DNA from 2 places in the Aurantimonas litoralis genome. Region 2 is predicted to be linked to the other one. Evidence: predicted binding sites of a transcription regulator. Region 2 holds the regulator's gene; the other holds the start of a gene.

Region 1 (7,513 bases), on a different contig from region 2:
CGCTGAACGACACGCTGCAGGACGTGCTGGTGCGCTTCGAGCGCATGCGCGGCAAGAAGGTGTTGTGGCAGCCGGGCCTCGATCACGCCGGCATCGCCACGCAGATGGTCGTCGAGCGGCAGCTGGCCGAGCGCAAGGAGCCAGGCCGCCGCGACATGGGCCGCGACGCCTTCATCGAGCGGGTCTGGCAGTGGAAGGGCGAATCGGGCGGGGCGATCCTCGGCCAGCTGCGCCGTCTCGGCGCATCCTGCGACTGGTCGCGCGAGCGCTTCACCATGGACGAGGGCCTGTCGAAGGCCGTGCTGCACGTCTTCGTCGAGCTCTATCGCAAGGGCCTGATCTACAAGGACAAGCGTCTCGTCAACTGGGACCCGAAGCTGCTCACGGCGATTTCGGACCTCGAGGTCGAGCAGAAGGAGGTGAAGGGGCACCTCTGGCATTTCCGCTATCCGCTGGCCGATGGCGTGACCTACGAGCATCCCTACAATCTCGATGCCGAGGGCAACCGCACCGCGTGGAAACCGTCGGATGGCGAGCCGGCCGGCTACGAGACCCGCGACCATCTGGTCGTCGCGACGACCCGGCCCGAGACCATGCTGGGCGACAGCGGCGTGGCGGTCAGCCCCGAGGATCCGCGCTACCGCGACCTCGTCGGCAAGTCCGTCATCCTGCCGCTGGTTGGCCGCCCGATTCCGATCGTCGCCGACGAATATCCCGATCCCGAGGCCGGCACCGGCGCGGTGAAGATGACGCCGGCGCACGACTTCAACGATTTCGAGGTCGGCAAGCGCCACGATCTCAGGCAGATCAACATCCTGACGGTCGCCGCGAAGATCACCCTGGCCGAGAACGAGGCCTTCCTCGACGGTCTGGAGCGAACCGCCGAACTCGAGCGCACCATTGCGGCGCTCGACGGCGAGGACCGCTTTGCCGCGCGCGAGGCCATTGTCGCGATGATGGAGGAGGGCGGTCTCCTCGCGGCCGTCGAGGACCATCCGCACACGGTGCCGCATGGCGACCGCGGCGGCGTGCCGATCGAGCCGTTCCTCACAGACCAGTGGTATGTCGACGCCAAGACGCTGGCCGAGCCGGCCATCGCCTCGGTGCGCGAGGGCCGCACCAAGTTCGTGCCGAAGAACTGGGAAAAGACCTATTTCGACTGGATGGAGAACATCCAGCCCTGGTGCATCTCGCGCCAGCTCTGGTGGGGTCACCAGATCCCAGCCTGGTACGGTCCGGACGGCGAGATCTTCGTCGCCAAGACCGAGGAAGAGGCCGTCGCCGCGGCGCTGTCGCATTACGTCACCAACGGCACGATCGACGACGAGGAAGCCCGCGCCATGGCCGCCGACCCGGCGCGCCGCGACGGTTTCCTGCATCGCGACGAGGACGTTCTCGACACCTGGTTCTCGTCGGCCCTCTGGCCGTTCTCAACGCTCGGCTGGCCGGACCAGACGCCGGAACTCGCGACCTATTATCCGACCAGCGTCCTCGTCACCGGCTTCGACATCATCTTCTTCTGGGTCGCCCGGATGATGATGATGGGCCTCGAATTCATGGACGAGGAGCCGTTCCACACGGTCTATGTCCACGCCCTGGTGCGCGACAAGACCGGCGCCAAGATGTCGAAGTCCAAGGGCAATGTGGTCGATCCGCTCGATCTCATCGACGAGTTCGGCGCCGACGCCCTGCGCTTCACCTTGGCGATCATGGCGGCGCAAGGCCGCGACGTGAAGCTCGATCCGCAGCGCATCGCCGGCTATCGCAATTTCGGCACCAAGCTGTGGAACGCGACCCGCTTCGCCGAGATGAACGGCGCCGTGCATGGCGGCACCCTCGATCCGTCGCAGCTCTCGCTGCCGCTGAACCGCTGGGTCGTGACCGAGCTCGGCCGCACCATCGCCGAGACCGAGACCGCCATCGCGGCCTACCGCTTCAACGAGGCGGCGGCGACGCTCTACCGCTTCGTCTGGAACCTGTTCTGCGACTGGTATGTGGAGCTGGCCAAGCCGGCGCTGATGGGCAGCGACGAGGCCGCGGCCAACGAGGTGCGGCACGTCATGGGGTCGGTCCTCGACCGGATCTACGCGCTGCTGCATCCGTTCATGCCGTTCATCACCGAGGAGCTGTGGCAGGTGACCGCCGCCGGCGAACGCGCCTCGCTGCTCTGCCATGCGGCCTGGCCGGTGCTCGACTTCGCCGACCGCGACGCCGCCGACGACATCAACTGGCTGATCGAGGTGGTGTCGGAGATCCGCTCGGTGCGGTCCGAGATGAACGTGCCGGCGGCGACCGAGGCCGATCTTGTCGCTGTGGCGCCGGATGCGGCAACCGCAGCGCGGCTGGAGCGGCACGGCCCCGCCGTGAAGCGGCTGGCGCGGCTGGCGACCATCGTCACCGCCGAGACCGCGCCGGAACAGTCGGCGCAGATCCTGGCGGCGGGGGGCAGCTTCGCCCTGCCGTTGGCCGGGCTCATCGACGTCGCCGCCGAGCGCAGCCGCCTTGGCAAGGCCCGCGACAAGGCCCTGGGCGAGATCGAGCGGATCGACCGCAAGCTCTCCAACCAGAAGTTCGTCGCCAACGCCCCTGACGAGATCGTCGAGCAGGAGCGCGAGAAGCGCGAAGGCTACCGGATCGAGGCCGACAAGCTGTCGGCGGCACTCGAACGGCTGCAGTAGCCTTGCAATCGGGAGCACGGCGTGTCCTCGCAAGGAGGCGCCGTGCTCCTGCAATGCCCGGTATCATCCGGCCCTTTGCGCCGAGCGCCCGATCTGTCGTATTTATGACACGCTCGGGACACGATTTTGTCTCCTCGCGCCCTGCGCGGGCCGATCTCTCCCTACGTAACTCCCCGTTCCCCCACGCGAAAAAGCAGAATGTGCAAAGGCTTGCGCAGGCTTCGCCGGCTATGATCGCCGCTGTGGCGGAAGCGTCGCAATCGCCCCGGTGTTGCAACCGGGGAGTTCCGGACCGCGAATTTATCGTTTACGTTTGCGTCAACTTTCAGCGGCTGGGTTCCCGCGGAAGTTCAACAAGAGTGGGGGGATTCCATTGCGAACTTTTCTGACAACGATTCTCGGCGCGTCCCTGGCTTCGGCGGCGCTCAGCACGTCGGCCCTCGCCGGTGGCTTCCAGCGCGGCACGGCTGACACGGACATCCTGTTCGAGCAGGGCACCGCCGTGATGCGGACCGGCGTCACCTACGTCAATCCGCAGCGCGGCTTCGAGTCGATCAACGGCCAGAGCGGCAATTTCGGCACCTATACGCAGAATTACCTCATCCCGTCGCTGGCCTTCGGCATTAACAGCGAGATGGCCGGCTGCGCGGGCACCTACGTGATCTCCTTCGCGGCGGAATCCGACTACACCGGCGCGCCGGGCGGGGCGCTTCCGGCTGGTCCGACGGCCAATTCGCGAACCGAGACGAGCGAGTTCGAGTCGAACGAGTTCGGCCTGACCTGCCGCCTGTCCTACACCAATGACATCGGCCGCTTCAGCATTCTCGGCGGCGTCTTCGCCGAAGACTTCACCTTCGACGGAACCAGCCTCTCTGCGACTCCGATCAATGCGGTTCCGGTGTTCCTGCCGGTGCGCACGACCGTCGAGACGAAGAGCGACTATGCATACGGCTATCGCGTCGGTGCGGCATTCGAGAAGCCGGAAATCGCTCTGCGCGCTCAGGTGATGTATCGCTCCGAGGCAACGCATGATGAGTTCACCGGTACCGGACAGGTGACGGCGAACGGCGATGCCTACATCATCGGACCCGGTGGCGTGCAGGTTGTCGTGCCCGGCGCTCCGGCTCCCGGAACTCCAGTTGCGGCAGGCACCTCCAACTTCTCGGATGTCGTCAGCCCGCAGAGCCTTTACATCAACGCGCAGACCGGCATCGCACCGGGCACGCTGCTGCTGGCGTCGTTCCGCTGGACCGACTGGAGCACCAACGGCACCGCCGTCAGCTCGATCACCACGGGTGGCGTGACCCGCTCGAGCCTGTCGCCCTACAACTGGCGTGATGGCTACACGGCGTCGATCGGCCTCGGCCGGGCGTTCACCGACGAGATCTCGGCGGCCGTCTCGGTCGGCTACGATCGCGGCGTGTCGACCGGTTCGGAGACGACCTACACCGATCTCTACACCCTGGCCGGCGGCGTCTCGTTCAAGGCCAACGAGTGGAGCGAGCTGCGCTTCGGCGGTCTCGTCGGCTACTGGACCGATGGCGAGCAGTCGACCAGCGACGGTGCGTACTTCAATGCCACGGTCGGCGACGATTTCGTCTATGCGGTCAACGCCTCGATGAAGTTCACTTTCTGAGTCCGGTCTCGCGACCAACTCGTTGAAGCACAAGGAAGGCGCGTCCGCAGGGCGCGCCTTTTTGCTAGCCGGGACCCTCTCGCGGGCATCGAGGCGAATTCGCTGCTTGTGGGATCGCTGCAACACTATTGCAGCGGAGCATCGCCTATAGTCCGCCGCGGGAAGCCATGCCCCGTTGCCGCCACAAAACCCGCTCACCCCAGAGGTGCTGATCGGGCGCGGCGTCGAGGCGGGCCATGAACAGCGTTGTGTACGAGGGGGACCGATGGACGCGCATTCGATCGACAAGAAGAACCTGCCCAGCCGGCATGTGACCGAGGGGCCGTCGCGCGCGCCGCACCGCTCGTATCTCTACGCCATGGGTCTCACCAAGGAAGAGATCCATCAGCCGCTGGTCGGCGTCGCCTCCTGCTGGAACGAGGCCGCGCCGTGCAACATCTCGCTGATGCGCCAGGCTCAGGTCGTCAAGAAGGGCGTCGCGGCAGCCCGCGGCACGCCGCGCGAATTCTGCACCATCACCGTCACCGACGGCATCGCCATGGGCCACCAGGGCATGAAGGCCTCGCTCGTCTCGCGCGACCTCATCGCCGATTCGGTCGAGCTGACGATGCGCGGCCATGCCTATGACGCGCTGGTCGGTCTCGCCGGCTGCGACAAGTCGCTTCCGGGCATGATGATGGCGATGGTTCGCCTGAACGTGCCGTCGGTCTTCATCTATGGCGGGTCGATCCTGCCGGGCAATTTCCGCGGCCAGCAGGTCACCGTCCAGGACATCTTCGAGGCGGTCGGCAAGCATTCGGTCGGCGAGATGAACGACGACGATCTCGACGAGATCGAGCAGGTCGCCTGTCCGTCGGCCGGTTCCTGCGGCGCGCAGTTCACCGCCAACACCATGGCGACCGTGGCCGAGGCGATCGGCCTGGCGCTGCCCTATTCCTGCGGCGCACCGGCGCCCTACGAGATCCGCGACAAGTTCTGCTACGCCTCGGGCGAGATCGTCATGGAGCTCCTGGCCCGCAACATCCGGCCGCGCGACATCGTCACCCGCAAGGCGCTGGAGAACGCCGCCGCCGTCGTCGCGGCGACCGGCGGTTCGACCAATGGCGCGCTGCATCTGCCGGCGATCGCGCATGAATGCGGCATCGAGTTCGACCTGTTCGACGTCGCGGAGATCTTCCGCAAGACGCCCTACATCGCCAACCTCAAGCCGGGCGGCAAATACGTCGCCAAGGACATGTTCGAGGCCGGCGGCATCCCGATGCTGATGAAGACCATGCTGGACCATGGCTATCTGCACGGCGACTGCATGACCGTCACCGGCCGCACCATTGCCGAGAACATGGCGAAGGTGACCTGGAACCCGAACCAGGACGTGATCCATCCGGCCAACACGCCGATCACCGAGACCGGCGGCGTCGTCGGCCTGAAGGGCAACCTCGCCCAGGACGGCGCCATCGTGAAGGTGGCGGGCATGAAGAACCTGCGGTTCTCCGGCCCGGCGCGGTGCTTCGATTCGGAAGAGGAATGCTACGAGGCCGTCTCCAAGCGCCAGTACAAGGAAGGCGAGGTTCTCGTCATCCGCTACGAGGGCCCGCGCGGCGGACCCGGCATGCGCGAGATGCTGTCGACCACGGCGGCGCTCTACGGCCAGGGCATGGGCGACAAGGTCGCGCTGATCACCGACGGCCGGTTCTCCGGCGCGACCCGCGGCTTCTGCATCGGCCATGTCGGCCCGGAAGCGGCGCTCGGCGGTCCGATCGGCCTGCTGCGCGACGGTGACATCATCACCATCGATGCCGTCGCCGGGACACTGGACGTGGACGTGTCGGATGACGACATGAAGAAGCGGGCCGAAGACTGGAAGCCCCGCGAAACCGACTACCAGTCCGGTGCCATCTGGAAATACGCCCAGCAGGTCGGCACGGCGCGCCTCGGCGCAGTGACACATCCGGGCGGAGCGGCGGAAAAGCACTGTTATGCGGACCTCTAGTTCGTTCCTGTCGGTCTCGATCCTGGCGTTGACGCTGCTTGGCAGCGTCGGCGGGTCGGCGCTTGCGCTCGACCCGGCGGCCAGGGTCAATCCCGACGCAGGGCCGCTGGAACTCTTCTCCTTCGGTTTCAAGGCCTATCAGCGCGGCGAGAAGGTGGAAGCCTTCGAGGCGTTGCGCTACGCCGCCGACAAGGGACATCCGGGCGCGCGCTGGAAGCTCGGCCGGATGTATGCCGAGGGCGACGGCGTGCCGGAGAACGACTACGAGGCCTTCAAGATCTTCGAACAGATCGTACGCGATCAGGGCGAGGAGGAAGGCAACTTCACCAACGCCGCCTATGTCTCCAGCGCGGTCGTCGCGCTGGCCGACTATCTGCGCGTTGGGATTTCCGGCAGCCCGGTGGCGGTGGACCTGCAGCGTGCGCGGCAGTTCTACTTCCACGCCGCGTCCTATTTCGGCGACGCCAAGGCGCAGTTCGAACTGGGCCGCATGACGCTGAACGGGGAAGGCGGCAAGGCCAATCCCCGGCAGGCGGCGCGCTGGCTGAATCTGGCCGCCGAGAAGGGCAATGTCGGCGCCGCGGCGCTGCTCGGCTATCTGCTGTTCGACGGTGACCGCATCTCGCTGCCGGCCCAGCCGGTGCGCGGGCTCGGCATGCTGACCATGGCGCTGAAGCAGGCCTCGCCGCGCGACGAAAAGTGGATCCGTCCGCTGCAGGAAGAGATCTTCGCGATCGCCTCGGAAAACGAACGGCGCACCGCGCTCGCCTATGCCGAGCAGCAGATCGCGTCCGCGACCGGCATGGTCAGCACCAAGAACTGATCATTTGCGGATAGTTTGCGACGGTCGCGTCTGCGCTCCGACGGAACGCGGTCGAGCGGCTCAGGCTGCCAGTTCGACCAGCACCGGGACGTGGTCCGACGGCTTTTCCCAGCCGCGCACATGCCGGTCGATCCCCGCCGATGCCATCCGGTCCTGCGCTTCCGGCGACAGCAGCAGATGGTCGATGCGGATGCCGTTGTTCTTCTGCCAGGCCCCGGCCTGATAATCCCAGAAACTGTAGGTGCCGTCGGCGTCGGTGGTGGCGCGGATCGCGTCGCTCAGCCCCAGATTGATCAGACGGCGATAGGCCGCGCGGCTCTCCGGCTGGAAGAGGGCATCGCCCGTCCAGTTGTCCGGCCGCGCCGCGTCGCCGCGCTCGGGGATGA
Region 2 (7,513 bases):
ACCAAGCTGATGATGGCCAATTATCCGACGCTGGCCCGCGACGGGCTGGTGCAGATGCTGGGCGTCGACGCCGAGGACCGGGCCGCGGTCAAGGAGGTCGGCAAGCTGATCTCCTCGGGCGTCCGGGTGCAGCTGCGCGACATGGTGCTGAACGATCCGTCGATCATCGGCACGACGCAGGACATCTGGCTCTATGCCGGCTCGGAACTCGATAGCGCGCTGAAGGGCCAGTACGATCTCACCGTGGCGGAGGGACGCCGTCCGATCAGCGACCGGCAGCTCGGCTGGATCGATAGGTTGCAGGAGAGCGGCGCGATCGAGAAGCGCTTCAACTGGGGCCTGTTCACCTTCGGTGCGTCGAGCCGGGCCGAGACGGCCGGCGTTGGCGTGGCAATCGTCGGCTCGCTCTACATGATGGGCATCGTGCTCGTGCTGGCGTTGCCGATCGGCGTGGCGGCCTCGATCTATCTGGAAGAGTTCGCGCCGAAGAACCGCTTCACCGACCTGATCGAGGTGAACATCAACAATCTGGCGGCGGTGCCCTCGATCGTGTTCGGCCTTCTGGGCCTGGCGGTGTTCATCAACTGGTTCGGCCTGCCGCGTTCGGCGGCGCTGGTCGGCGGCCTGGTGCTGACGCTGATGACCCTGCCGACGATCATTATCGCGACGCGCGCTGCGCTGAAGGCGGTGCCGCCGTCGATCCGCTCGGCGGCGCTGGGGCTCGGCGCTTCGAAGATGCAGATGGTGTTCCAGCACGTCCTGCCGCTGGCCATGCCGGGCATCCTCACGGGCACGATCATCGGGCTGGCCCAGGCGCTGGGCGAGACGGCGCCGCTGCTGCTGATCGGCATGGTCGCCTTCGTGGCGGACTATCCGTCCTCGCCGATGGACGCGTCCACGGCGCTGCCGGTGCAGATCTTCATGTGGGCCAACGAGGCCGAGCGCGCCTTCGTCGAACGGACGTCGGGGGCAATCATGATCCTCCTGGCGTTCCTGGCGGTCATGAACATCACGGCGATCCTTCTGCGACGCCGCTTTGAGAGGCGCTGGTAGACATGCGACAGGAGACCTCCATGATGGAAAATATCCAGGTGACGTTAGCGAAAGGGCCTGTCGTGCAACCCAGACGTCCGATCAAGATGCGATCCGAGAAGGTGACCGTCCATTACGGTCCCAAGCAGGCGCTCTACGACATCGATCTCGATGTCGAGGAGAACCAGGTGACGGCGCTCATCGGACCGTCGGGCTGCGGCAAGTCGACCTTCCTGCGCTGCCTGAACCGGATGAACGACACGATCGACATCGCCAAGGTGGGCGGCAAGATCACGCTGGACGGCGAGGACGTCTACGATCCGGCGATCGACGTGGTCGAGTTGCGGGCGCGGGTCGGCATGGTCTTCCAGAAGCCCAACCCGTTTCCGAAGTCGATCTTCGACAATGTCGCCTACGGTCCGAAGATCCACGGTCTCGCCTCGACCAAGGCCGAGCTCGAGGAGATCGTCGTCACTAGCCTGCGCAAGGCCGGCCTCTACGAAGAGGTCAAGGACCGGCTCGCGGAGCCGGGCACCGGCCTGTCGGGCGGCCAGCAGCAGCGCCTGTGCATCGCCCGCGCCATCGCGGTGTCGCCCGAGGTGATCCTGATGGACGAGCCCTGTTCGGCGCTCGATCCGATCGCGACCGCCAAGGTCGAGGAACTCATCGACGAGCTGAAGCAGAACTACACCATCGTCATCGTCACCCATTCGATGCAGCAGGCGGCGCGCGTCTCGCAGCGCACGGCGATGTTCCATCTCGGCTATCTGGTGGAGGTCGGCCCGACGGAGAAGATGTTCTCCAACCCGGACGACAAGCGCACCCAGGACTACATCACCGGCCGCTTCGGCTGAACGAAGGCAAGGAAGCGTCATGCCCATGACCGAACATACAGTCACGTCCTACGAAGACGAGCTGAAGCTGATCGTCCGCCGGATCTCGGAAATGGGCGGGATGGCCGAGCGGATGGTCGAGCAGTCGGTCGCCGCGCTGATGCGCAGCGACTGGGGGCTGGCCCAGTCGGTGGTCGCCGACGACCTGCTGCTGGACGATGCCCAGCGGGCGCTCGACGAGCGGGCGATCATGACCATCGCCAAGCGCCAGCCGATGGCCGTCGACCTGCGCGAGATCGTCGGCGCCATCCGCATTTCCAACGACCTGGAGCGGATCGGCGACCTGGCCAAGAACATCGCCAAGCGGGTGATCGCGGTCCACGACCACGCCCATCCGGTGCAGCTGGTGCGCGGCATCGAGCATCTGTCGGAAATGGCGCTGGAGCAGCTCAAGGAAGTGCTCGACGCCTATGGCGAGCGGGACTACGAGCGCGCGCTCGCCATGCGCGAGAACGACGAGCAGATCGATGCGATGTACACATCGATCTTCCGCGAACTCCTGACCTACATGATGGAGGATCCGCGCAACATCACCTCCTGCACGCATCTCCTGTTCTCGGCCAAGAACATCGAGCGGATCGGCGATCACGCCACCAACATCGCCGAAACGGTCTATTATATCCAGACCGGCAAGCAGCTCGAAAACGAGCGGCCGAAGGGCGACAACACGGCGACGATGACCCAGCCGGTGCCGAACGACCCGCCGAGCCAGGCTGACGAGGGCTGACAGCGATGAGCGCACGGATCGTCGTCGTCGAGGACGAGGAAGCCCTCGGCATTCTCCTGCGGTACAATCTCGAGGCCGAGGGCTACGTCGTCGACGTCATCGACCGCGGCGACGAGGCCGACATCCGGCTGAAGGAGGAGGTGCCCGACCTCCTGATCCTCGACTGGATGCTGCCGGGCCTGTCGGGCGTCGAGCTGTGCCGGCGGCTGCGCCAGCGCGAGGAGACCGAACGCTTGCCGATCCTGATGCTGACGGCACGCGGCGAGGAGAGCGAGCGGGTGCGCGGCCTTTCGGTCGGCGCGGACGACTATGTCGTCAAGCCGTTCTCGACGCCGGAGCTGATCGCCCGGGTGCGGGCCATGCTGCGCCGCTCCAAGCCCGAGAAGATCTCCAGCCAACTCGTCGCCGGCGACATCGATCTCGACCGCGAGACCCATCGGGTTCGGCGCGCCGGACGCGAGCTCAAGCTCGGACCGACCGAGTTCAAGCTGATGGAATTCTTCATGCAGTCGCCGGGCCGGGTGTTCTCCCGCGAGCAGCTGCTCGACGGCGTCTGGGGCCGCGACATCTATGTCGACGAGCGCACGGTGGACGTGCATGTCGGCCGGCTGCGCAAGGCGATCAATCGCGGCCGTGAGCGCGACCCGATCCGCACCGTCCGTGGCGCCGGCTATGCGCTGGACGAGCAGTTCAGCGCCGCCAGGTCCCCGGCCGCGCCGGCCCGCACGCGGCTGAGCGCCGGCGCCTGACGGGTCTCCGCCCGGCGCCGGGCGGCTGCTTCACGAGCCTGAAACGCATACACCCCGCGCGGCCTGGCCACGCGGGGTGTTTGCGTTTGGTACGGTCTGTGGCGCCTAGCGGGCGCGGCGGCGATCCGAGAAGGGCTGGAAGGCCAGCTTGGCGTGATAGGCGCAATAGGGCGAGGCATCGCGGGCGTTGTTGCCGCAGAAATGGAAGTCCGGCTTCATCGGGTCGCCGACCGGCCATTTGCAGGTGGTCTCGGTCAGCTCGACGAGGCTGAGCTTGCGGGCGATCGGCACCACTTCGGCGCTCTCGCGCTCCTGCGGCTGATCCATCACCTCAAGCTCTTCCTCCGGCTCCATCTTCAGCGCGGTGGCGCCCATGGTGCGCGGCATGGAGCGGCTCGGGGCCTGCTGCTGCGAGGCGGCGACCAGACGGGCCGGCACCACCATCTCGACGGTCTCGACCTCGGCCGTGCGGCGCGGGGCAGGGCGCTCGACGGCGACCGGCTGCGCGACATTCGGCTGGCGGGCCCGCGATTCGAGTTTCAGGCGGTGCACCTTGCCGATCACGGCATTGCGGCTGACGCCGCCCAGGCGGTCGGCGATCTGGCTGGCGCTCAGGCCTTCGGTCCAGAGCTGCTTGAGCAGCTCCACGCGTTCGTCAGTCCAGCCCATGGCAAGCTCCTTTCGGCATAGTCGCGACGGCTGGAATCCCTCCACAAGCGCGACGGCTGACCGCGCCAGAACGCACAAGATATATTGAGGAACTAGGTCCGCCGCACGAAATCTAGTATCTTGACGGCAAGATAGCCCAGCCGCGGACTCGCTGACAAGGCTCGTCGGGGACGCAGGGGAATCGTTTGGGGCTTTTCCCCAGCCTTTGTTGCCGCCCGTGACGTTCGTCAAGCCTATGACGGACAAGCAGGGCGAAAATGCGGTTCGATTGACACCGCGTCGGCTCGCCATGGTATAGCGGAAGCTCCGAAGTCTCGGAAAACGCTGGAAAGCCTGCCCCATCGGCAGGCTTTGGCGTTTCAAGCATCCCGCCCCAGCGGTTCGCGCGCCGGACCGATCCCGCAACAACAACCGGATCCGACCCTCACGATCCAGCAAAGTCAAAGGCCATGGCTGACACGACGGACCATTCCTCGCCGCTCTTCGAGACCTATGCACGCGCGCCGCTCGCCTTCGAGCGCGGCAGCGGCGTCTGGCTGGAGACGCGCGACGGCCGACGTTTCATGGACTTTGGCGGCGGCATCGCGGTGAACTGCCTCGGCCATGCCCATCCGCATCTCGTCGAGACGATGAAGGCGCAGGCCGAGAAGCTGTGGCACGTCTCCAATCTCTACGAGATCCCGGACCAGACGCGGATGGCCGAACGGCTGACGGCGGCGACCTTCGCCGACCGCGCCTTCTTCGCCAATTCGGGCGCCGAGGCGGTGGAATGCGCGATCAAGACCGCGCGGCGCTATCACTACGTCAACGGCGCGCCGGAGCGCTATCGCATCCTGACCTTCGAGGGCGCCTTCCACGGGCGCACGCTGGCGACCATCGCGGCTGGCGGGCAGAAGAAATATCTCGAGGGCTACGGCCCGAAGGTCGAGGGCTTCGACCAGCTGCCCTTCGGCGACCATGACGCGCTGCGCGAGGCGGCGGCCCAGCCGGACGTCGCGGCGATCCTGATCGAGCCGATCCAGGGCGAGGGGGGCATTCGCAGCGTGCCGGCCATGTGCCTGACGGGCCTGCGCGAGATGTGCGACAATCTCGGCATCCTCCTGATCTATGACGAGGTGCAGACCGGCGTCGGGCGGACCGGCAAGTTCTTCGCCTACCAGCATTCGGGCGCCGCGCCGGACATCCTCGCCTCGGCCAAGGGCATCGGCGGCGGCTTCCCGCTCGGCGTCTGCCTGGCGACGGAGCGGGCGGCCAGCGGCATGACGCCGGGCTCGCACGGCACCACCTATGGCGGCAGTCCGCTGGCGATGGCTATCGGCAATGCGGTGCTCGACGTGGTGCTGGACGACGGCTTCCTCGACCATGTCCACGACATGTCGCTGCAGCTCAAGCAGTCGCTGGCCTCGCTCTCGGACCGCTATCCCGACGTGATCGAGGCGGTGCGCGGCGAGGGGCTGCTGATCGGGCTGAAGGCCAAGGTGCCGAACGGCGAACTCGTGGCGCAGATGCGCGAGGAAGGACTTCTGGCGGTGCCGGCGGGCGACAATGTCGTGCGCCTGCTGCCGCCGCTCAACGTCACCGCGGACGAGGTCCGGCAGGCGATGGATCGGATCGAGACGGCGGTGGCGGCCATGTCGGCCGGCAACCGGCGCAAGAGCGCGTGAGGCAGATGATGACGATGGCAAACGGCCCCAAGCACTTTCTCGACATCTCCGCCGTCCCGAGCCGCGACCTGCACGACATCATCGACGACGCCGCCAGGCGCAAGGCGCTCGGCCGCGACGGCCCGAAGCCTTTGGCCGGCAAGGTGCTGGCGATGATCTTCGACAAGCCGTCGACGCGCACGCGGGTGTCCTTCGACGTCGGCATGCGGCAGCTGGGCGGCGAGACGCTGTTCCTGTCGGGCACCGAGATGCAGCTCGGCCGCTCGGAGACCATCGCCGACACGGCGCGGGTGCTGTCGCGCTATGTCGACGCGATCATGATCCGCACCACCACCCATGACCGGCTGACGGAAATGGCGGAATACGCCACGGTGCCGGTGATCAACGGCCTGACCGACGACACCCATCCGTGCCAGATCATGACCGATCTTTTGACCTTCGAGGAAAAGCGCGGCCCGGTGCGCGGCAAGACCTTCGCCTGGACCGGCGACGGCAACAACGTGCTGTCGTCCTTCGTCGAGGCCTCGGCGCGCTTCGCCTTCAACCTGACCATCGCCACGCCGGCGGGGTCGGGGCCGGACATGCGCTTCGTCGAACGGGCTCGCAAAGACGGCGCCTCGATCCTAATTACGGAAGACCCGGTGGAAGCGGTGACCGGCGCCGACTGCGTCGTCACCGACACCTGGGTGTCCATGGGCCGCGAGGAACAGGCACGCGGCCACAATGTCTTCATGCCCTATCAGGTCAACGAACGCCTGATGGCGCATGCCAAGCCCGAGGCACTCTTCATGCATTGTCTCCCTGCCCATCGCGGCGAGGAAGTGACCGACGCCGTCATGGACGGCCCGCAATCGGTGGTCTTCGACGAGGCCGAGAACCGTCTGCACGCGCAAAAGTCCATCCTGGCCTGGTGCTTCGACGCACTCGGCACCGAGACATCCGCGGGGCAGAGCCGTGGCTGATCCGCAGAAGGCGCTCGGCGAGTTCAACTTCGCCGGCGACGATGCCGTCGTGCCGTTCGCGGTCGAGGGCCTCGACGCCCGTGGCCGGGCGGTGCAGCTCGGCCCCATGCTCGACCAGATCCTCGGCCGGCACGACTACCCCGAACCGGTGGCACGGCTTTTGGCGGAGATGGTCGTCCTGACGGTGCTGCTCGGCACGTCGCTGAAATTCGACGGCAAGTTCATTGCCCAGACCCAGACCGACGGTCCGGTGGACCTGCTGGTCGTCGACTTCACCACGCCGTCGAGCGTGCGCGGCTATGCCCGCTTCGACGCCGACAAGCTGGCGGCCGCCGTCAGCGTCGGCGCGACCTCGTCCGAGGCGCTGCTGGGCAACGGCATCATGGCGCTGACCGTCGACCAGGGCGAATACACCCAGCGCTACCAGGGCATCGTGGAACTGGCCGGCTCGTCCATGGAGGAGGTCGCCGAGGCGTATTTCCGCCAGTCCGAGCAGATCCCGACCGCGGTGAAGCTGGCGGTGGCGCGGATCGTCAAGCGCGGCGAGAACGGCTTCGTGGAAAGCTGGCGCGCCGGCGGCCTGGTGGCACAGTTCCTGCCGGAATCGCCGGAGCGCATGCGCATGCCGGACCTGCCGGGCGGCGACGCGCCGGAGGGCGTCGAGGACGAGCTGGGCGATTTCGAGCCGGACGATTCCTGGGTCGAGGTGCGGGCGCTGGTCGACACGGTCGAGGCGTCGGAGCTTGCCGATCCCGATGTCGGCGTCGAGCGGCTGCTCTTCCGCCTGTTCCACGAGCGGGGCGTGCGGGTGTTCCCG

The links. The regulator PhoB, encoded in region 2, activates phosphate uptake and scavenging genes when phosphate is short. The targets are predictions, from matches to a motif close to TGTCATNNANCTGTCAT.
Region 1: a site for PhoB is predicted at 2,783-2,799, ahead of N7I30_RS18195 (long-chain fatty acid transporter). Genes of this name have one in related genera too.

The regions. Positions count from the first base shown of each region.
Region 1 is NZ_JAPFBM010000010.1:83,373-90,885, reverse strand. It holds gene N7I30_RS18200 (valine--tRNA ligase) at 1-2,678, shown strand, start outside; gene N7I30_RS18195 (long-chain fatty acid transporter) at 3,052-4,314, shown strand; gene ilvD (dihydroxy-acid dehydratase) at 4,580-6,304, shown strand; gene N7I30_RS18185 (tetratricopeptide repeat protein) at 6,291-7,127, shown strand; gene xth (exodeoxyribonuclease III) at 7,188-7,513, opposite strand, start outside.
Region 2 is NZ_JAPFBM010000004.1:101,852-109,364, forward strand. It holds gene pstA (phosphate ABC transporter permease PstA) at 1-1,053, shown strand, start outside; gene pstB (phosphate ABC transporter ATP-binding protein PstB) at 1,077-1,886, shown strand; gene phoU (phosphate signaling complex protein PhoU) at 1,906-2,652, shown strand; gene phoB (phosphate regulon transcriptional regulator PhoB) at 2,658-3,401, shown strand; gene N7I30_RS10290 (GcrA family cell cycle regulator) at 3,507-4,070, opposite strand; gene N7I30_RS10295 (aspartate aminotransferase family protein) at 4,520-5,734, shown strand; gene argF (ornithine carbamoyltransferase) at 5,743-6,696, shown strand; gene N7I30_RS10305 (Hsp33 family molecular chaperone) at 6,689-7,513, shown strand, end outside.